4 regions of the Agrobacterium vacciniicorymbosi genome follow, and region 3 is predicted to be linked to each of the others. Evidence: predicted binding sites of a transcription regulator. Region 3 holds the regulator's gene; each other region holds the start of a gene.
The links. Region 3 encodes LexA, which represses DNA repair genes until DNA is damaged. Its sites were predicted from a motif close to TGTTCNNNNTGTGTTCNG; they were not measured.

Region 1 (5,523 bases), on a different contig from region 3:
ACTGAAAAAGCCGCGCTTCTTGGTGGTTTATTCCAAGCAACCGATGCGATTTGCCGGAAAGTCTTTTCACGACGGGGCTGAGTTTCGCCACAGGCGCTGGCGCATAGGGCGCGTGGCGTTATTCGTCGCCGCTCTCGGTCATGAAGCGGTCGAGTGCCCGGCGCTCTTTCTTTGTCGGGCGGCCGCTGCCCGGTTCGCGCACTGCCTGCTCCAGAAGCGTCAAACGCTCGCCCGGAGGGCGCGGCGGGGTTTCATCGTCATATAGAAGCTTTGCTTCCTCAAAGGGCCCGCGCCTATCGCCGGATGCCTTGACCACAAGAATACGGTCCATGCGCTCGAAGCTGATATCCAGCCGGTCGCCGATCTTCACCATATGGCTCGGCTGGCGAACGGGCGCACCGTTGACGCGAACATTGCCGGACTGGATATAACTTTGGGCAAGCGAGCGGGATTTTGCCATGCGGGCGAAGAAAAGCCATTTGTCGAGGCGCTGACGCCCTGCGTCCTGTGGCTGTTGCTTCTCACCCATCGAGCATTCCAGAAACTACGCTGTGGTTTTCCGTCCAGATATGCGTTGGACCATAAATGGAAAAAGCCTCCTGCTTTTACGACAAGCAGGAGGCTCTGATCTTACTTCTTCAGCTGTTCCTTGAGAGCAGCCAGTTTTGCGAAAGGTGAATCCGGGTCAAGCGGCTTCTCCTTGCGGGGTGGTTTTGCCTCGAAACGCTGCTGACCCTGCGGCTTGCCGCCACGGTCGTTGCGATCTGGGCGATCCTTGCGCTCGCCACGGTCATGGCGCTCGTTGCGGTTATTGTTGCCGCCATTGCGGTCTGGGCGGGCACCCTCGCGCTTGCGGTCGCCGTCACGCTTGCGATCACCCTCGCGGTTGGCATTGCTACGCGGCTGGCCCTGACGCTCTTCGCCACCCTCTGCACGGCGTTCGCTATGGTTGCGGTTGGCTGGGCGGCGGTTGTCGCTGCGCTGGTTGTCGCTGCGGCCACCTGGACGCCACAGAAGAACAGGCTTCGGCTCGACAGCTTCGGTCGCAACGGCGTCCGAACCTGTCGCGTCGTCGGCCTTTGCCTCGTCTGGCTTTGCCTCGACCGCTGCTTCAGCAACAGCCTCGACAGGAGCGGCAGCTTCTTCCGAGGTCGCCTGCGTGTCGGCATCGTCCTGAGAGGCTTCTTCGGTGCCTGCAGCCTCCTCAGCCACGGTTTCGCCAGCATCTGCACTCGGCTTGGCCGCATCTACAGTCTGGCCACCCAGGAAGGCCGCAGCGTCTTCGGCGCTCACCTGATCGGCGCGGTAACCGAGGCCTTTGAGGATTTCTTCCATATCATCGAGCGTGGCACCCAGAATGGAGAGCATGGCTGTCGTAGTGGTGAAACGACGGCCGTCATAGGCACCTTCCGGACGCGGCTGTGTGCCTGGCTTCCACTGCAACAGCGGACGGATGAGATCAGCCAGACGCTCGAGAATGTCGATACGCACCGCACGCTTGCCGAGGAAACGGAAGCCCGCGAGCTTGTAGAACATGCGCTCATAGCTGCTGTCGGTGACGACGGATGTACGGCCAGCGGCCAGCACGGGAATGAGATCGCCGTAACCGGGCTTGCCCAGACCGTCATTCTTCAGGGCCCAGAGCAGCGTCACGAGCTCGGCAGGAGCGGGCTTCAGCAATGCAGGCAGGAAGACGTGGTAAGCGCCGAAGCGGATGCCATAGCGGCGCATGGAGGCGCGCGCATCCTGATCCAGCGTCTTGACCTCTTCAGTCACGTCGCGACGGAACAGCACGCCGAGATTTTCCACCAGCTGGAAGGCGAGACCCTTTGCCAGACCCTGAAGGTCTTCGGCGCGGGAAATATCGTCCAGCGGCTTCAGCACGGTTGCGATCTGGTGGTTGACGAAGCGCTCGATACGGGCAACCGCATGGTCACGCGCATTTCCGCTCAACTGTTCATCTGCCAGGATGATGACGCGCGGCTTCATGATGTTGTCGCCAGCCGAAAGGCGTGCAACGGGCTCACCCAGCCAGCGCACAAGCCCATCCGAGCTTAACGCAAGATCGCCATTGCCGCTGGCATGCAGGCGCGCAGCCCGCGCCTCGTATTCCAGCGCAAGCGCCTTCTGCGCTGCTCCTTGCACAGCCTTGGCATCTGGCCCTTCAGCTCCGGCCACCGGTGTAAACCGGAAACCCGCCAATTGGCCGACATGATGTCCTTCAACAAAGACATCACCATTCACACTGATTTCAGCTTCAAGCATCGCATTCTCTCTTAGGCGCCTCATGAGCACAGATGTCCTGCGATCAACAAAGCGTTTCGTCAACCTTTCATGTAGAGCATCGGACAATCGATCTTCGATTTCCCGCGTCTTTTCTTGCCAGTGTGTCGGATCGGCAAGCCATCCTGGGCGGTTTGATACATACGTCCATGTTCTGATCTGCGCAATCCTTGCAGAAAGCGTATCGATCTCTCCGTCGGTGCGGTCCGCCCGGCGCACCTGTTCGGCCATGAAATCCTCGTTGACGGCACCGCGTTTGACGAGGTCGAAGTAGAGTGTCGAAATCAGATCGGCGTGTTGTGCAGGCGCGATGCGGCGATAATCCGGCAGCGCGCAGGCCTCCCACAGTTTTTCCACCCGCTCGGCATTGGTGGTGACGTCGATGATTTCAGGGTAACGCGACAGATATTCCAGTGCCTGCTGGTCGATGGCGGGCAAAGCGCGCGACAGCCCCTGAACGGTAGGGGCCGCATCGAGACTTCCGCGCAGATTGGCGATGGAGGAATAATCGAAATTCTTGGTGCGCCATTGCAGCACTTTGACCGCATCGAACTGATGCGATTCGACGCGTTCCACCAGTTCGTCATCCAGCGGATCGACGCGACCCGTCACACCAAAGGTGCCATCGCGCAGATGGCGACCGGCGCGACCGGCGATCTGGCCCATTTCACCGGGGTTGAGATTGCGGAACTGATAACCGTCGAATTTGCGGTCCTGCGCAAAGGCCACATGATCGACGTCGAGGTTGAGGCCCATGCCGATGGCATCCGTCGCGACCAGATATTCAACGTCTCCGTTTTGATAAAGGCCGACCTGCGCATTGCGGGTGCGTGGCGACAGTGCGCCCAGCACCACCGCGGCACCACCGCGCTGACGGCGCACCAGTTCGGCAATCGCGTAGACCTCTTCTGCGGAAAAGGCGACGATGGCGGTTCGTTGCGGCAGGCGGGTGATTTTCTTCTGTCCGGCATAAAACAGCTGCGACAGGCGGGGCCGTTCAACTACGACGATGCCGGGCAGCAGCTTTTCCAGAATGGGCCGCATGGTGCCCGCGCCCAAAAGCAGCGTTTCCTCGCGTCCGCGTAGATGCAGAATGCGGTCGGTGAAGATGTGGCCGCGCTCTAGATCGCCAGCAAGCTGCACCTCATCGATAGCGACGAAGGCTGCAGTCGTTTCACGCGGCATGGCCTCGACGGTGCAGACGGAATATTTCGCTTTGGGTGGAGAAATCTTCTCTTCGCCGGTGACGAGCGCCACATTGGGCGCGCCGACCTTTTCCACCAGCCGCGTATAGACCTCGCGGGCAAGCAGCCGCAGGGGCAGGCCGATGACACCGCTTCCATGCGCGACCATGCGTTCAATGGCATAATGCGTCTTGCCGGTATTGGTCGGGCCAAGAACGGCCGTAACACCGCGGCCGCTCAAGATCATGGGGCGAAAATTCAACGTACTATCCGTGAAATCGACTAACTGATTGTTTTACAACACATTCGGAAAACATTCCTCCGCATCGTCCACCACACATGGCAATCGCGACGCGCAAAGGCAAGGAAGGAATGCATCAAAGCTGAAATTGCCGCGATTTTTGCGTCATAAACATTGAAAATGACGATTCGGAACAGGCTGCGAACGAATCAGCGACGAATCGCTGACTCCCTCTGATTCAGCTTTTGTTCACGGCTATATCTGGGCCACAGTGGTTCGACGCTCCACCAGATCGTGAATCGTGTCGTTCCAGGCTTTGTCACATTAGAGCGGTTGGCCAGCCAGCAGGCGTGGACCGTTGGGATCGGCAGTGCCTGCCGCCTGACCGATGAAATAGGATTTGAGGCCCGGAATCCGGTCCACGATGCCAAGGCCGAAATCGCGGGCGATCCTGATGGGGCCGACATCATTGGAAAACAGTCGGTTCAGCACATCTGTCGTGATACCCATACGCACCGTGTCGAACCGCCGCCACGACTGGTAGCGCTCCAGCACGTTGAGCGATCCGATATCGAGACCGAGGCGATCCGCCTCCACGATGGTTTCCGCCAAAGCGGCGACATCCTTGAAGCCGAGATTGAGGCCCTGGCCGGAAATCGGGTGGATGCCATGGGCGGCATCGCCCGCCAGCGCCAGACGCGGCGCCACGAAGGCTCGGGCAAGTGTCAGGCCGAGCGGAAAGGCCCGCCGTGGACCGACCGGTCTGATCGGGCCGAGCTTGTGGCCAAAGCGGCGCTCCAGCTCCTCTTCGAACAAAAGATCGTCGGCTGCCACCAACCGGTCGGCATCGGCGGTGCGTTCCGTCCAGACCAGCGACGAGCGATTGCCCTTGAGCGGCAAAATGGCGAAAGGCCCGGATGGCAGGAAATGTTCTTCGGCACAGCCATTATGCGGGCGCTCATGCTCCACGGTCGTGACGATGCCGGATTGATCATAGGCCCAGTGCACGGTCTTGATGCCCGCCATATCGCGCAAGGCCGAGCGAACGCCGTCGCAGGCCACCAGCAACCGGGTCTCGAAAGTCGAGCCATCGGACAGGGTGACCACGTTGCTGCGATGTTGCGCTTCGAAGCCGGTGACACTGAGGCCATGGCGAATGGTGACGCCGAGCTTTTCGCAAACACCACGCAGGGCACCGACCATCGCGACATTTGGGATCATATGGGCAAAAGGCTGGCCCTCGGCGACTTCGCCATCGAAAGTTAGGAAGACGGGGCGCGCGGGATCGGAGGTCTTGGAATCCGTCACGATCATTTTGTTGATCGGCTGGGCTTCCGGCAGAAGCTCGTCCCAGATGCCAAAGACTTGCAGCATGCGGGTGGCGGCGGCGATGATGGCGGAGGCGCGCATGTCCTTTTTCCAGACATCATCAGGGGCGGCCTCGATGACCTGCACATCCAGATGCGGGGCGGCCTGCTTGATGGCCACCGCAACGCTCAATCCAACATATCCGCCGCCGGCAACCACCACATCGAACATCGCGTCTTCTCCTCGCATTCTTGTGAATATCACGCCTGCACTATAGATCATTCATTTAGGTCTTCCTACAGCCGGAGCATGTCGAAAATGTCGCGCCCTCTTGAAAATGCCGCCCCGCTCGAAAAACTGATTTCCACGCTTGATCTGGAAAAGCTCGAGGAAAATCTGTTTCGCGGCACAAGCCCGCAGGTTGGCTGGCAGCGCGTTTTCGGCGGGCAAGTCATTGCCCAGGCCCTGATGGCGGCGCAGCGCACGGTGAGTGACGACCGTTTCGTC
Region 2 (5,523 bases), on a different contig from region 3:
TCCCTATTTCGGCACCAAAACGCAATGCTGCCTGATGCTGCTTCGGGTCATCCCCTACGAAAAGTCTCAGTACCACATTCGTATCAAGACCAAACATATTCATGCGGCAGCTTCCGAGCTCTCTTCGTCGGTGTCGATAACATTGCCGCCGGCAGCTTTCAGGACAGACTCATCGATCTCTTCCAATGTCGCGCGTCCTCTTGGCGGCTTACCCAGCAGACCTGCCAGATCGTTGAAATCGACATTTTTGGGTGTCAACACCACTTCGCCGTCAATGATCGAGTAGACAATCTGGTCCCCGGGGCGAAGATTCAAAGCCTCACGCATCTCTTTCGGAAGAGTCACCTGCCCTTTAGACGAAAGTGTCAATTCCCATCCCAAATCGAAAGCCCTCCGAGAAAATCATAATCGTAGGAAAATTTATCATTTCTCCAACGGAATATCAATCTGGCATCACCGCGAAAGCTCCTTCAACCCCAGCCGGATCAGCTTGGCGCTATCTCCACCCTCGCCGCCATTCTTCAGCGCCGCAGCAACCGCATTGGCGGCCTGGTCGCGGGAATAGCCGAGATTGGTGAGAGCCGAGACGGCATCGGCAACGGGCGCAGAGGCCACCCCTTCACCCAGTTCCTGCTTGAGACCGATCGAGGCAGAGGCCTCGCCCGCAAAGGCCGGGGCCTTGTTGCGCAACTCGGTGACGATACGCACCGCGACCTTCGGACCCACGCCCGGCGCACGCGAAACGACCACCTTGTCCTGAAGCGCGATGGCATTGGCGAGTTCAGATGGCGTCAGCGTTGAAAGCACCGCCAGCGCAACCTTGGAACCCACGCCCTGCACGCTCTGCAGCAGGTTGAACCATTCGCGCTCCAGCGCGCTCATGAAGCCGAAGAGTTTCAGCTGGTCTTCGCGCACATAGGTCTCGATGAAAAGGACGATGGCTTCGCCCGGCGAGCCAAGCCGCGAAAGCGTGCGGGCCGAGCAATGGGCCACGTAACAGACGCCATGCACATCGACGAGAACATAGTCGTCGCCAATTTCATCGATGGTGCCTTTGAGTTTTCCGATCATGGTAACGCCTGTGAAATGAGGAAATCAGCTTGCCGCCAGCACGCGGCGCATGCGCTCGCCTGCCCGGTTGTGCGCGTGGCAAATGGCGATGGCAAGCGCATCGGCAGCGTCATTGCCCTTGAACTCGGCCTTGGGCATCAGAATTTTGAGCATCATGTGAATTTGCTGCTTTTCACCGTGGCCCACGCCGATCACCGCTTTCTTGACGGCATTGGGCGCATATTCCGCCACGGGCAGGCCAGCACGGGCCGGAACCAGCATGGCAATGCCGCGCGCCTGACCCAGCTTCAGCGTGGCCACCGCATCCTTATTGACAAAGGTCTGCTCTACCGCCGCCTCATGCGGTTGATGGGAATGTACGATATCCGACAGGCCATCATGCAACTGGCAAAGGCGCGAGGCCAGATCCATATCGCCGTCCGACGTCACCGTGCCGGAGGCCACGAAACGCAGGCTGTTGCCGAGGGTTTCGATGATACCCCAGCCCATTCGCCGTAGCCCGGGATCAATCCCGATAATTCGAATCGCATTTTGCATATGTCACCCTACCGTTCAGTGGCAAAACCTGCCAGCGATAAGTGAACAAAACGACAACATCCGTCATTTGCGCACAGCTTCTACGCCTGAACGCGGCTCTCACTCCCAAACGTCGCAAAGTTGGACCAGTTTTTTTGATGCATCGATCAATTCGGCGCGACTGCTCTGGCAAATTCCGCACTGCAACTTACATCGGGTAAAATCTGAAAAATCCCAACAGGAGCGTCCGATGATCCCTTTTTCCATTCTCGATCTGTCGCCCATTGGTGAAGGCGAGAACGTGAGCAAGGCGCTGGAGAATTCGCGCCGCATGGCCATCAAGGCTGAAGAGCAGGGCTATGAACGCATTTGGCTTGCCGAACATCACGGCATGCCGGGCATTGCCAGCGCCGCAACCTCACTCGTCATCGCCCATGTCGGCGCGGCAACCACACGCATCCGCGTCGGTTCCGGCGGCATCATGCTGCCAAACCACTCGCCTCTCGTGATTGCCGAACAGTTCGGCACGCTGGCAGCACTCCTGCCAGGTCGCGTCGATCTCGGTCTTGGCCGCGCGCCGGGAACGGATATGCGCACCGCCCGCGCTCTGCGCCGCAATCTGGATGCGGGCGCTGAAAACTTCCCGCATGATATTGTCGAATTGCAGCGCTATCTCGGCGCGCCGGAACCGGATCAAGCTATTCTGTCAGTGCCCGGCATGCACTCCAATGTGCCGATCTGGCTTCTGGGCTCCAGCATCTACAGCGCCCATCTGGCCGCAGCACTTGGCCTGCCCTACTCCTTCGCCTCGCATTTCGCGCCAGATATGCTGATGGACGCCATCGCTATCTACCGCGAACGCTTCCAGCCATCGGCTACATTGCAAAAGCCCTATGTCATGGTTGGCGTTATGGGTGTAGGTGCAGATACGGATGAAGAAGCACAACACCTCTTCACCTCCGCCCAGCAGCAATTCGTCAATCTGCGAAAGAACGTCCGCACCCAGTTCCCACGTCCCGTCGAAACCATGGACGATTACTGGAGCGACATGGAACGCATCACGGTCGAACACACGCTCAGATATGCGGTGGTCGGCTCGCATGCCACAGTCGAACATAAACTGGGCGAGTTCCTGTCGGAAACCGGCGCGGATGAGCTGATCGTCTCCATGCCCGTTCACGACATTCAGAAACGACTTCGTTCCGTCGAGGTTTTCGCCGAAGTCAGAAGCGGCCTGAAACTAGCCGCCTGATCGAGCCTGACCGAGAGCGACCCCGCGCTCAAGCGGGATCGCCGACGACGTCAGTGAGATCGATCATGTGGCGGTCTGGCTTTTTCGGGTCGATCAGGACCCGCAATTTTCGCCCCTCCAACTGTGCGGTGGGATCAACCCATATCGCGCCGCTCTCATAGCGTCGTATACGCCCGGTTTGAGGGTCGGTCCCCTGCGCCACCACCCGGAATGGATTTGCTCCGTTGACCGAGACCTTCTCATCTTGAAAAACGTGCAGAAACTCCGCTTCGACAGGTCGACCAAAGCGCAACAGCCATGTCTCGCGCCGCTTCTTCAAAACCAGGAAAAGAAAGATGCCGGTACCCACAAGGGTTAGCAGGACACCCAGGATCGTGAATATGCCGATAAGAAAATACCGTCCCATGAGGTCGTTGACCAAGGCATTCGATGGCGATTGCGGATCGTAGAGAACCTCCACCACATCACCCTGTGAAAAACGCGGCGGGGATGAGTTGATCCTGTCCGCCATTTCCTGCTGTTGTCCTTGAGCATCGGTAAAACGGACAATGGCCGTATAGCTGCTTTCCTGTGTCCTGCGAACGACCTCCGAGACGACGCCCTGCGCCGTCAGCGCGCGTTGGGCGAACTGGCTATCCTGATAAAAAAAGAACGCGCCCAACCCAGCAAATGCAAGGCCGAACACGACAAACGCCCAAGCAATAAGTTTAACAGTTGCCTTCATACGCAAAACCCTCTCCGGTTGATGAGATCGAGATAGTGCGACTAAAAATTAAACCAAGGGTCGAAATTCAATTTTTTACGTGATCAGCCATTATGCGCTCAAACAAAAGCCCCCGCGCATGGCTGCGCAGGGGCCTATTAAATCATAATCGGCAGAAAAATCAGGCCGAAAGCTTGGCCATGATTTCTTCGGACACTTCGAAGTTCGAATAGACGCTCTGCACATCGTCATCGTCTTCAAGGTTGCCGATGAGCTTCATCAGCGACTGTGCCTTTTCTTCATCGACTGGAACCGTGTTCTGCGGCTTCCAGATGGATTTGACGCTTTCGGCTTCACCGAGAACAGCTTCCAGTGCCTTGGACACTTCGTTCATGGCTTCGAAACCGCAGATGATGGTGTGGCCGTCTTCATTGCTTTCCACATCGTCGGCACCCGCCTCGATAGCAGCTTCCATGACCTTGTCGGCGTCACCAACAGAGGCCTTGTAGGTGATTTCACCGACGCGGTCGAAGGAGAACGAAACAGAGCCGGTTTCGCCCAGCGCGCCGCCAGCCTTGGTGAAGATGGAGCGAACGTTGGAGGCCGTGCGGTTGCGGTTGTCTGTCAGCGCTTCGACGATAACCGCCGTACCGCCCGGACCGTAGCCTTCGTAACGCACGTAATCGTAGTTTTCAGCATCTGCACCGGACGCCTTCTTGATGGCGCGGTCGATGTTGTCCTTTGGCATCGACTGTGCCTTGGCGTTCTGCACTGCCAGACGCAACGCCGCGTTCATGCTCACATCCGGCAGACCGGACTTGGCAGCAACGGTGATTTCACGCGCGAGTTTGGAGAACATCTTCGAACGGATCGAATCCTGTTTTCCCTTGCGATGCATGATGTTCTTGAACTGTGAATGGCCAGCCATGGCACCCCTGATCGGATCGTTTGTTTGGATTGCGGTGCTTATAAGTGCGATGGCCCGGCTGTTCAAGCCCACATGCCCACTCTTCTCGCACACATCAAAGCGTTTCCTTACTCACTGGAGCAGGTCTGCCGGCGCAGGTTTTCGTCCTTGATCCTTGCGGAGAAATGCCCGGCAAACCCGTTCCAGTGAACAAGGAAACGCTTTAGGGAACTGAAATCTACTCTCTTCGTTTGGTTACCAGTGCGAAAGCGGGCAGCTTTGTCCGTTGATCGTGAGGATAACGAGAAACGTGAAGGAGACCCCTAAATGGTCAGCTTGAGTGAAGCACGCGATGCCCCCGCCCGTCAGCTTTGGGACGAAATCAATTCCGTCCATGCGGGCATGCTGGGCCTTGAAGGCCTTCACAGCCATATGCAGCCCATGGCACCCCACGCCGACCCGAAGACCAACACGATCTGGTTTTTCACCAAAAAGAGCGCTGATCTTGTTCAGACTTTAAAGTCCGGCTCCCGCGCCCACTTCTGTGTCATCGGCAAGGATCACGACTATCATGCTTGCCTCTCCGGCAAGCTGGAAGTTCGCGAAGACAAGGCAAAGCTGGACGAATACTGGAATTCCGTCACCGCCGCCTGGTATGAACACGGCAAGAGCGACCCTGATCTGACGATGCTCGCCCTCCATGTGGACGATGCCGATATCTGGGCATCGACGGACAGCACCCTGAAATTTGGTTGGGAAATCGCCAAGGCAAACATGTCTGATCATAAGGTGCCGGATGTCGGCGTCAGACAACATCTGGCTTTCGCCTAAAACTTCCCTTTCCCGCCCGTTGCCCGTTCACATGCCTTGCGGCACCAGAATTTGCGGCTGGCGGGGAAGGTTTCTCATAGACACCCTGATAACCGGGTCATTGGCATAAGCGATTTTGAATTGCGGGCCGAACGTGACCAGAAACTGCTCCAGAGCACTTGGCTGGTGCATCGGCAGGATCAGAGCCGACCGCAGTCGCTTCACGATGCGGCTCATACTGTCAGCCCCCATCGTCAAGCCACC
Region 3 (5,523 bases):
TGAATATCCGTCAACACCGGAAAGCCGAATTGCTCCTTAAGTTCAGCAAAAACCTCCAGCGCCTTATCGATGCCAATGCCGCGCTGGCCCGACAGGGACGTGCGGTTGGCCTTATCGAAGGACGACTTGTAGACAAAACCGATACCCAGCTTGCCGCACAGCTCCGCCATGGTCTCGGCAATCATGAAGGCATGGTCGCGGCTCTCCATCTGGCACGGCCCGGCAATCAGCGAGAAACGTTCGGTATTGGAGAAAGTTACCTGCCCGGCACCTTCGCCGACGACCACGTTGAGATTATTCTGGACGCTCATCATTACTCCTCGAAGGCAAACCGGGCCTACGCCCAGCCGCCAAGCGGCTGCACGCAGACATATTCTACAATCCTGGTCACGCCATTATCAGGAAGCGTAATCTATGTCACGGCTGCCGTGCCGGTTGATCGGAACAGTTTCCGCTACAAAAAGCAGCACCCTGTTTACGTTATTTTTGTGCCAGCTTCACCACATCGGGATTTGCTTTCATGAAGCGGATGGTCGGTCCGGCCTCGTTGACAGCAGAGGAAAACTCACTCGTAGATTTCACGCGTTCGATCTCCTCGGGTTTGAAGTCTTGAGCCAAGAGAAACCGATAAACATACTCCGTGTTTTCGCCCACCGCCCAAGAAGGTAGCTTTGCCTCAAATGCCTTTTCTTGACGCTGCTTTCGCTCCATGGTCACCGCAAGCCTGACAAGACTTCCAAGTGGAATCGGTATGCCATTAATACCGATGTCCGGCACGAAACTAGCCGCGTGCAAACCACCGCCAAGTTTATTGTTACGCAAAATGGAAGCGCACTTATTGTCTCTCGACGGCTGCTTTTTGGCCGCGACGCGATCCGCATTTATAAGCATAATCAGTTTGCAGTTCGCGACAGTGGATGCCAGGAGCAATCTATCATACTCCGCTTTTTTAAGAGCTTCTGGCGAATTGGGTTGGGTGGTTTGGCACCCGGCAAGTGCAACAAGGCCCACAATCAGGCTGAGCGTTCTAAATTTCACTTGATGGACTTTCTAAAACGATATCCGTACCGCTTTCACTCGTAGGAGAATGACGGACAAAAACTGATGAAAATGCTTAAAAACAGGACCAAATACCTGCTCACCCCACAAGATGCCAAGATCACCGCGCGGGCCCCTTGAAAGCATGAGCGGAATTAGCAAAATCGGGCAGAAAAACAACCCGGAGGCGCAAATCGGCGTGATTCAACGTGAAGAAGTCGTAACCAGCCATGGCCATATGATTCTCTCAACGATCTGACGGATATTTATTTTGATCTGGCTTAAGTGATTTTTTACTGGGCTATTGCAGAACACATATGGAACAGATAGTGTTCGTTCTGTATTTGTTTCGCGAATCTTCGCCTCGAATTTCCAAGGGTGTTTCTTCATGCTCACGCGCAAACAGCAGGAATTGCTTCTGTTCATTCATGAAAGAATGAAAGAGTCTGGCGTGCCGCCATCCTTCGATGAAATGAAGGATGCACTCGATCTTGCCTCTAAATCGGGCATTCACCGGTTGATTACGGCGCTGGAAGAGCGCGGGTTTATTCGCCGGCTACCGAATAGGGCGCGCGCACTCGAAGTCATCAAGCTTCCCGAGTCCTATTCTCCAGCCAACAAGCCGCAACGCGGCTTTTCGCCCAGCGTCATCGAAGGCAGCCTTGGCAAGCCAAAGGCTGTGGAGCCATCGCCCGCACCTGCCCCGTTGAACAGTCGCGACGTCAACTCGGTCAGCGTTCCCGTCATGGGGCGAATCGCAGCAGGTGTCCCGATTTCGGCGATCCAGAACAACACCCATGATGTGGTCGTGCCGATGGATATGATCGGCTCTGGCGAACATTACGCGCTCGAGGTCAAAGGCGATTCGATGATCGAAGCCGGTATTTTCGATGGAGATACGGTCATTATTCGTGACGGAAGCACCGCAAATCCGGGCGATATCGTCGTTGCATTGGTGGATGACGAAGAAGCGACACTGAAGCGCTTCCGCCGCAAGGGTGCCTCCATTGCGCTCGAAGCCGCCAACCCCGCTTACGAGACCCGCATCTTCGGACCGGACCGGGTGAAAATCCAGGGTAAGCTTGTCGGCCTGATCCGCCGCTATCACTGACTACTGCTGCCTATAATTTAGCGGGCGGATTTTTAGGTCTGCCCGCGGGCAATATTTCTGGTTTTGATTCGCCTGTTGGCGAGGTACCAGAGCCAAAGTTGGACGTTGGTTCGATTAACAAACAAGTGCACTTACATGCATTTCAGAGGGAAATTTGCGCTCACGGTAAGTGCAGATATCCAAAAATAGTTAGTCGGCTCACTATCTTCGAATCACTCGCGTCGGTGAGCGTCTATGAATGATTTTAGCGTGACGTTTTGTGTGTAGCGCTGCCTAGTTTGAGTTGCGGAATGGGAGCTTCAGACCGAAATCTCTCTGTTCACAATGTCACCACCTGGGCACAAAAGATCAAATTATTTGAAGACCACCATCGCGCAAACCGTCTGTATCGGAGAAATTTCCCGCGCTAACACGGTGCTGCAACCGAGGGATATGAAATGTACGATCTTTATATAGCCAACAAGAACTATTCCTCCTGGTCCCTGCGGCCATGGGTGTTGATGCGGACACTCGATATTGCATTCAGCGAAAAGCTTACCCCATTCGGCAATTCCGCCGAGGATTTCGCGACATTTTCTCCCACCGCCAAGGTGCCCTGCCTTGTCGAGAGCGACCTGACCGTATGGGATTCGCTGTCGATCATCGAATATCTGGCGGAACGGCATAGTGGAGTTTGGGCTGGTGATACGAAGGCACGTGCATGGTCGCGTTCTGCCGCGGCGGAAATGCACTCAGGCTTCCAGACATTGCGCAACGAACATCCGATGAATGTCGGTCTTCGGATCCAGCCAACTGAAGTTGGCGAGGCGCTGAAGAAAGACATTTCCCGCATCGACGCACTTTGGCAGGAAGGTCTAGCCTCCTTTGGCGGTCCGTTCCTGGCGGGAGACGCATTTACAGCAGTAGACGCGTTTTTCTGCCCCGTCGCCTTCCGCTTCCAGACCTATGGAACGGCTATGTCGCCCGAGGCCGAGGCTTACAAGAACCGTCTCCTCACCCTCCCCGCAATGCAGGAATGGCAGGATGCGGCCTTGCTGGAACCGTGGCGCGATGCAGAACACGAGGCGGAAGCCAAAGCCATCGGAGAATGGCTGGCGGATTTGCGCTTGAAGTCGTGAGATATGGAACGGCGTCTGTTTCGAACGAAAATACCGACTTGGCTGTGTAAAACGGTCTGTGTGAAAACGAGTCAGAAGGTATCGCAAAGCGCGCAAGCGGCACCTTTGAATGAAGCATATCACGGGGCGTTCGATAGCATTCTTTCGATATGCTCCGGCACTGACGCGTCGAACTCTCCTTTGCGCCACTCATAGCTACGGTGCCTTGTCCAGAAGCGGTCCATATCCTGCATCGCCGCTTCGGCGCGCAGCACAGGCTTACCCTTTTCACCAAGCCATATTTCCATAGAGCCCGTGCGCCGCAAGGTTTCGCTGCTGATGAGGATTGCGCCGGATCGACACGTGGAAAAAAAAGGCACCTTGCGCGTCGTCACCACCACATCGGCGAGATCGCAACCCGCTCCCGTGAGCGCGGTATCCAGAATGACCGCGACCGCCACGCCGGACTTTGACGTCGCAACGCACCATTGGTCTTTGCGGCAGGTGAAGCGATCCGTGCCTGACAAGGCCTCTTTCATTTCTCTGGCGGCCCGCACCTTATCCTCGTCGCTCAAACGGGGCTTACGACCGGCAGCATCGCCAGCCTCTTGTGCGGCATCACCGGTGGGTGACTTCACCACATCCAGCATTCTCGGCCCAACATGTTGCTCTGGCAACGGCACCGCCCTCGCCCACTGATCATAGATGAAACCGGAGGCACGGGGCTTCGTCGTTGCAACTGCATCTGCCGACAGCAAAGCGACCAAAGAGCCATCTTCGTAAATCAGCAGATCTGGTTTGCTGCGCCATTGCTCCGTCACCAGCATAATGAAGCCAGCGGCAATCAGCGGCAGCCCGATCAGAGCAAGCCGCGTGCGCAGCAGCGCGATGATCAGAAATCCCGCCGTGGAGACACCCAGAAACCAGCCGTTCTGCCGCCCGATCGTCGCGTCTCCGCCCCAGCTCGAGACCGTCTTGGCGATCTCGATCACCGCCGCCATGCCGTAACCCATGACCTTCAGAAAAGGCGCATCGAGCCCAAAAGGCATCAGCAGCATTCCCACCAGTGCAAAAGGCATGACGATCAACGACATGACCGGCATGGCCGCCAGATTTGCCGCCAGCCCATAGGTCGTGATGCGGTGAAAATGTTCGATGGAATAGATCGCGGTGGAGATGCCACCGATCAGTGACGTGATGACGACGCCACCAATGACCGTTGCCACGTTTTGCGATAATGACAGCCACCACGGCGGACGGCTGATCACGAGCCCTCCCCGCTCGCCACGCCACCGGCTCCAGAAGCCATAGCCGGACACCAGCGCCAGGGTCGCGGCAAAGGACATCTGGAAGCTCGGCCCCATCACCTCATGAGGTGACAGAACGATGATGACGATGGCGGAAAGCGCGACGTTTCGCAGGCTGATCGAAGGCCTGTCCACCAGCACGGCAATCAGCATGATGGACATCATCAACCACGCGCGCTCCGCCGAAACTGCAAAACCCGAAATCAGGTAATAGGCAAGCGTCATGAGCAGTGCCGCAAAAGCTGATATTTTCTTGACCGGCCAACGCTGCGAGAATCCGGCAAACAGGCTGAAGATGGTGCGCATGCCGACGAAGAAAATACCGGCGGCAAGCGCCATGTTCAGGCCGGAGATGGCCACGATATGCGCAAGGCCGGAAACGCGCAGTGCCTCCATCGTCTCGCCTGAAATCGCACGTCTCTCATCGGTGACAATAGATGCCGCAAAGGCTCCCGCATCCCCGCCGATCAGGTTGCGAATGCGCTGTGCGATCTGGCTTCGGAGCTTGTAAAGCCAACTGTCAGCGCTTTGGAGCCAGGTCTTGGTGCCCTGCTCACCCGGCATTCCTGCCACCGTCTTGGGCGGGCCATAGAAATAGCCCGTCGCGCCGATGCCATCGAAAAACGACGCAAAAGCGAAATCATTCAACCCCGGCAACGCCGGACCCGATGGCGGTGAAAGCCGCGCTTTGCCGCTGATCGTCTGGCCGATGCCGATTGCCTCATGCCGGCTGCGCGACACCAATGATATCCGTTCCGGCGGACGCGACAGTTTGGGTGCGGAGGTGGATTGCAGCGCAACCACATAGCGCCAGTTACCCCGCGCATCCAGTTCCCGCCGCTCCACCGTTCCGGTAATTGTCGTCGTCGCAGGTGTATCGAGAATGGTGGTCGCCGCCCGCCGCGTTTCCCAGTCCGCCAGCAACATACCGACCAGCACGAAAGCACTGGCTTTCAAAACGGCAGACGTC
Region 4 (5,523 bases), on a different contig from region 3:
TTACGGTGCTGGCTCTCTCGACGATATCGGAACCATCACGGATCTCGCCGTTGACAGCGACCTGCGATGCGGTTGCGCTTGCAACATTCGAAACTTCGAAAGACACCTGAAACCCGTTGCTGCGCTGTTCCGTGATGACTAGGGTTGCGGAAAGGTCGGGTGATGTATCCTGATCTTTAAACGCGTCTTTTGCGATCCAGAAAATCACCACGAGTACGATTACTGCGGATACCAGTCCGGTGACCCACTCGACCCAGTGCGGATTGTTTGCCTCAAGACTTTTGTCGCCGATTGTTTTGGTCATAAAGCCCTCAAAGGATAAGTCGAGCGGCAGCCGCTCCGATCGCACCAGGAAAACTCAGGATAACGATAGCCATCAGAACCTGTGTGGAACCCAGGTCGTCAGTGCGGTGGAATGTCCAGAGACAGTAGGCACTGATGGATCCTGCTATTACATAACCAGGTAAGGTAAAGCGCACAAAGGCGTGCCAGCTTGGTGTACCCTCCGCAAGATCGTGGCTTCCATGAAATGAAAGCGCGTAAACGAACCCATGCATGACGATCAGCGACGCTGCGACGATGACAAGGCCGTGCCAAGGCGTCATCTTGAAAGAAAGCAAGATCATCTCCTCGGTGGGCGCCACGTTCAGATTTAAAAACAGTGCGCCAACTGCCATCAGAAAGAGCTCGCCGCCATAACTCGTCTCGCGATTTTGAACAGGATCATCGTCATCCTCGGTTTCTTCATCGTCAGATTTGCCGCCCAGTTGGCTCCTGCCCAACATGGCGCCAATGCTCGCCGGCACCCCTAGCAGAGCAATCATGCCCACAATCTCATGTGAGGTTTGACCAGTCCGCAACACACCTATGGAAGAGAGGATTAACGAGCTCGCTACCATACCCAATGCATAGGCGATAACAGCATCTCGGACAGATTGCCGCCAACCCGAAGTCTGCTCAAACCCTATGCGGCGAGACAGGACTATCAACAGAGGCAAATTGATCAAAAGAAGCAGCAACAGCCGGGTGCGATCCATGTAGAAGCCAAGCTCCCACATTTCCATCGTCATAAACATCGGCAGAGCGAACAGAAGAGCGCCCGCGACCCCGCGCGCTATTCCAGCGAGAAATTTGCTTGTATCGAATCCACCACTTGCGCTGTCTTTCGAACCCAATCTCGTTCTCCACAGAATGACTCTGGTCATGCGCGAGGACCGGATCGTCGCAATGCCGAACCTTAACAGCATCGAAGAGTGGACGCGACGCCAATCACGTCACGCTAATCAAGGACTTTTCAATATCCAACCCACCTGATAGGTTCTCACTTTGTTCGCGGTCATTTTTGACGCATCCATCGCGGTATATGGAGCTTCGTCTATACCGCATTTAAAGTAGGCGCACATCAAGGATAACGGCATGGCGGTTGCCTATCTGGAAAAACTGAACGAGCAGCAGCGCAAAGCCGTCGAGCATGGCGTCGGGCTGGCTGAGGGCAACACAGCAGGGCCTCTGTTGATCATTGCAGGTGCCGGATCTGGTAAGACCAACACGCTCGCCCATCGCGTGGCGCATCTCATCGTCAATGGTGCGGACCCGCGACGTATTCTCCTGATGACCTTTTCGCGCAGAGCCGCCTCCGAAATGGCCCGCCGCGTCGAGCGCATCTGCCGCAATGTGCTGGGTGCCAATGCCGGTGTCCTGACAGACGCCCTTGCCTGGTCCGGCACTTTCCATGGCATCGGCGCAAGACTGCTGCGGATGTATGCCGAGCAGATCGGTCTCAATCTCGACTTTACAATCCACGACAGGGAAGACAGCGCCGACCTTATGAACCTTGTGCGGCACGAGCTCGGATTTTCCAAGATGGAAAGCCGCTTTCCGACCAAGGGCACCTGTCTCGCGATTTATTCTCGCGCAGTGAACTCGGAGACGCCGCTGAACGAGATCCTGCGGCAGCACTATCCATGGGTCGCCACATGGGAAGAACAGTTAAAGGAATTATTCGGAGCTTATGTCGAGACCAAGCAGGCGCAGAACGTGCTCGATTACGATGACCTTCTGCTCTACTGGGCGCAGATGGTCAGCGATCCCGATCTCGCCGACGATATCGGCAATCGCTTCGACCATGTGATGGTCGATGAATATCAGGATACCAACAAGCTGCAGGCGTCTGTCCTGATGGCGCTCAAGCCCGGCGGACGTGGCTTGACCGTCGTCGGCGATGATGCCCAGTCGATCTACTCGTTCCGGGCAGCGACGGTTCGCAACATTCTCGACTTTCCAACATCTTTCAGCCCTGCCGCTGATGTCATTACACTTGACCGCAATTACCGCTCGACCCAGCCCATTCTGGCGGCAGCCAATGGCGTGATCGAACTGGCGCGCGAGCGTTTCACCAAGAACCTGTGGACCGAACGGGAGTCGCTCGAGCGACCCAAACTCGTGACCGTCAAGGATGAGACCGAACAGGCCAATTTCATTGTCGAGCAGGTGCTGGCCAATCGTGAGACTGGCATGACGCTGAAGCAGCAGGCAGTTCTGTTTCGGACATCCAGTCACAGCGGAACGCTTGAAGTTGAACTCACCCGTCGCAATATCCCCTTCGTCAAGTTCGGTGGCCTGAAGTTTTTGGACAGCGCCCATGTGAAGGACATGCTGGCCGTGCTGCGCTTCGCCCAGAACCCGCGGGACCGTGTCGCAGGCTTTCGACTTCTGCAAATGTTGCCGGGCATCGGTCCCAAAAAAGCTGGCACCATTCTCGACACGATCGCCTCCGACCCCGAACCGCTCCTAGCACTCGCGGAAATTCCAACACCGCCGAAGACTGGCGAGGACTGGACGTCGTTCGTTCAATTGCTGGGAGGGCTTCGCAAAACGCAGGAAGGGTGGCCGTCGGATATCGCGCAGGCCCGTCTGTGGTACGAACCACATCTCGAGCGCATCCATGAAGACGCCGATACTCGCAAGGCGGACCTTTCGCAGCTCGAACAGATTGCCAGCGGCTATCCCTCGCGCGAACGCTTCCTGACCGAACTGACGCTTGACCCACCGGATGCCACAAGCGATCAGGCGGGCGTGCCGCTGCTCGACGAAGACTATCTCATCCTATCGACCATCCACTCCGCCAAGGGACAGGAATGGCGTTCCGTCTTCATGCTCAATGTTGTCGATGGCTGCATACCATCGGACCTGGGGACAGGAACGACGCAAGAGATCGAGGAGGAACGGCGTCTGCTCTATGTCGGTATGACGCGGGCCAAGGACAGCCTGTCGCTCATCACGCCGCAGCGATTTTTCACTCACGGGCAGAACTCGCAGGGCGACAGGCATATTTACGCTTCGCGTTCTCGGTTCATTCCGGCGACGTTGTTGCAATATTTCGAACCGACGGCGTGGCCGAAAATCTCCGCCTCAGCATCTGAACGGAGTGCCCAGCAGATCCGGATCGATGTCGGCGCGCATATGCGCGGTATGTGGAAATAGGAGCGACCAAGACTGGCGCAACGCATTCACGATGTGATTCTTGGTGCGAGCCGCTTATGTCTCAATACATGATACTTTGTCCCAGCGGTCGCCACAAATGCCTGATGAGCATGGGTTCCTGCGATCAGGACGTCGCGGTATCTCGACAGTTTATTCAGGCGTCCTGACAGGGATAGAAAATGTCACCTCAGACGCGGCACAACTGGAAAATCACGGTATCGAACACCGAATCCAAATTTTTCGAACGAAACGCGTTTTTGAAGCGTAGCGGGTGTGTACTGCCCGCGTCATCAGAGATTTTAACCCTCTAAAACAATCACGTAACTGCGCACCATTGCTCAACGATCTGGATTTTCTCGATTGATGGGCATCGTGAAGGTGAAACGGGTCTCCCGGTCGTCAGATGAGACGACCAATATGCCACCATGTGCCCGCGCGATCTCTGCGGAGATATGGAGTCCAAGGCCCAAGCCCTCCTGGCTCCCGTTACGTTCACCCCTGAAAAATGGCTTGAATAGACTGAGCTGTGCATCTGCCGGAATCGGGACGCCACCGTTTGCAATCCACAGTTCCAGATGGTTGTCAGAAATAGACGCAGACAGTCGAACTGGTTCTTCCGGCTTACCATGGGTCAGCGCGTTGGCAACGAGATTGGAAGTCAATTGCGCCATTCGGCTGGCGTCAAAATCGATATCCTCATCAACGCGGAAGGACAATTCCATCGTTCGATCAGGGTGCGCAGTACGGGAGCTCATCAAGAACATGGCGCACCACTGGTTCCAAGGACTGAGCCTGACGTGAAAGTACCAGCCCACTACCAAGACGGACACGAGCGAAATCAAGAACGTTGTCGATCAGACCCGACATCCTCGACACGCTGCCCTGCATGAGGTCGAGAATGCCCTCACCTTTCAAACTTTGGATCTCTTTTCTCAAGAGGCGCACTGCAGCATTCATCGATGCGAGAGGATTCCGAAGGTCGTGTCCAAGGATCGCAATAAACTGCTCGCGCAATTCGGCATTGTGTCGCTCGACGTCCAATTCGCTTCTAATGGCAGCACCAGCGGCGTCAGAGGCCACGCGTGCGTCAACAAGTTCGCGCTCATATCGACGACGCTCGACGGCCTGAAACAGCGTAATCCGCGTGAACATCAGCCTGTCTTCATCGTCACGGCGCTCAAGCGCGTTTGCAAGGACAGGGAGTTTCGCCCCATTGGCTGTGATCAGGTCGAGAGCGACTTCATTGAAAAAACCCTGCATCCGTAGGAGCGGAGCGAAATGCGTTTCATAAAAAATGCGCCCCGCCATGTTCAACAGGTCACGCAGACGCTTGCCAAGAAGTTCTTCGGCCGGGACATCCAGCCACAGGGCCAGCGTCCGGTTGACCTTTACAATGCGCCCGTCGGGCTGCAGCGAGAGGTATCCGCAGGGCGCGTTTTCGTAAAGGTCATCCAGGTCTTCCGTCAGTGTCGGCCCGGAACTGCCTGTAGCCACCATTAGACGAAACGCCTGATCACCGAAACGACTTCATTTGGGGCACTGAGGTTGGGGCAGTGTCCGCTTGCCTCAAGCATAATCAATTCACTGCCAGGAACCATGCGATGGACGTATTCACCGACCTCCTCCGAGGCAATGATGTCGTCGCGGCACTGAAGGATGATTGTTCTCGCGGTAACTTTTGGAAGGTCATCACGGTTGTCGGAAGTGAATGTCACACGCGCAAACGCCTTGGCGATCTCAGGGTCGGTGCGGCAGAACGAATTCGTCAGTTCTTCTCCAAGTTCCGGGCGATCCGGATTTCCCATAATTGCAGGAGCCATGGCAGCCGACCAGCCCAAATGGTTGTCATCGAGCGATTCCAGTAGCTCTTCGATTTCAGCGGGTTTAAAGCCGCCGATGTATTCTCCATCGTCAATATAGCGTGGTGACGGACAGACCAGCACCAGCAGGTCGAAAAGCTCTGGAGCCTTTAATGACGCTAGAACGCCGATCATCGCACTGACCGAATGGCCGACGAAAACCGCATTTCGCAGTTTGAGT

Region 1: ABUK73_RS23150 (helicase-related protein) is a predicted target of LexA. The motif match lies at 3,898-3,915, and genes of this name have one in related genera.
Region 2: ruvC (crossover junction endodeoxyribonuclease RuvC) is a predicted target of LexA. The motif match lies at 1,650-1,667, and genes of this name have one in related genera.
Region 4: ABUK73_RS21370 (ATP-dependent helicase) is a predicted target of LexA. The motif match lies at 1,317-1,334, and genes of this name have one in related genera.

Annotation. Positions count from the first base shown of each region.
Region 1 covers NZ_JBETMF010000024.1:10,453-15,975, reverse strand. The annotation lists gene ABUK73_RS23155 (RNA-binding S4 domain-containing protein) at 119-529, opposite strand; gene ABUK73_RS23150 (helicase-related protein) at 631-3,714, opposite strand; gene ABUK73_RS23145 (ubiquinone biosynthesis hydroxylase) at 4,033-5,247, opposite strand; gene tesB (acyl-CoA thioesterase II) at 5,335-5,523, shown strand, end outside.
Region 2 covers NZ_JBETMF010000018.1:35,575-41,097, reverse strand. The annotation lists gene ABUK73_RS22065 (PIN domain-containing protein) at 1-103, opposite strand, end outside; gene ABUK73_RS22060 (AbrB/MazE/SpoVT family DNA-binding domain-containing protein) at 100-369, opposite strand; gene ruvA (Holliday junction branch migration protein RuvA) at 454-1,071, opposite strand; gene ruvC (crossover junction endodeoxyribonuclease RuvC) at 1,096-1,608, opposite strand; gene ABUK73_RS22045 (LLM class flavin-dependent oxidoreductase) at 1,838-2,839, shown strand; gene ABUK73_RS22040 (DUF3592 domain-containing protein) at 2,868-3,563, opposite strand; gene ABUK73_RS22035 (YebC/PmpR family DNA-binding transcriptional regulator) at 3,724-4,470, opposite strand; gene ABUK73_RS22030 (pyridoxamine 5'-phosphate oxidase family protein) at 4,777-5,280, shown strand; gene ABUK73_RS22025 (MBL fold metallo-hydrolase) at 5,308-5,523, opposite strand, start outside.
Region 3 covers NZ_JBETMF010000001.1:176,860-182,382, reverse strand. The annotation lists gene kdsA (3-deoxy-8-phosphooctulonate synthase) at 1-311, opposite strand, end outside; gene ABUK73_RS00995 (hypothetical protein) at 481-1,038, opposite strand; gene lexA (transcriptional repressor LexA) at 1,427-2,149, shown strand; gene ABUK73_RS00985 (glutathione S-transferase family protein) at 2,587-3,267, shown strand; gene ABUK73_RS00980 (ComEC/Rec2 family competence protein) at 3,387-5,523, opposite strand, start outside.
Region 4 covers NZ_JBETMF010000016.1:116,582-122,104, forward strand. The annotation lists gene ABUK73_RS21360 (hypothetical protein) at 1-304, opposite strand, end outside; gene ABUK73_RS21365 (TIGR02587 family membrane protein) at 312-1,175, opposite strand; gene ABUK73_RS21370 (ATP-dependent helicase) at 1,417-3,483, shown strand; partial or broken gene ABUK73_RS21375 (PAS domain-containing sensor histidine kinase) at 3,822-4,980, opposite strand; gene ABUK73_RS21380 (alpha/beta fold hydrolase) at 4,980-5,523, opposite strand, start outside.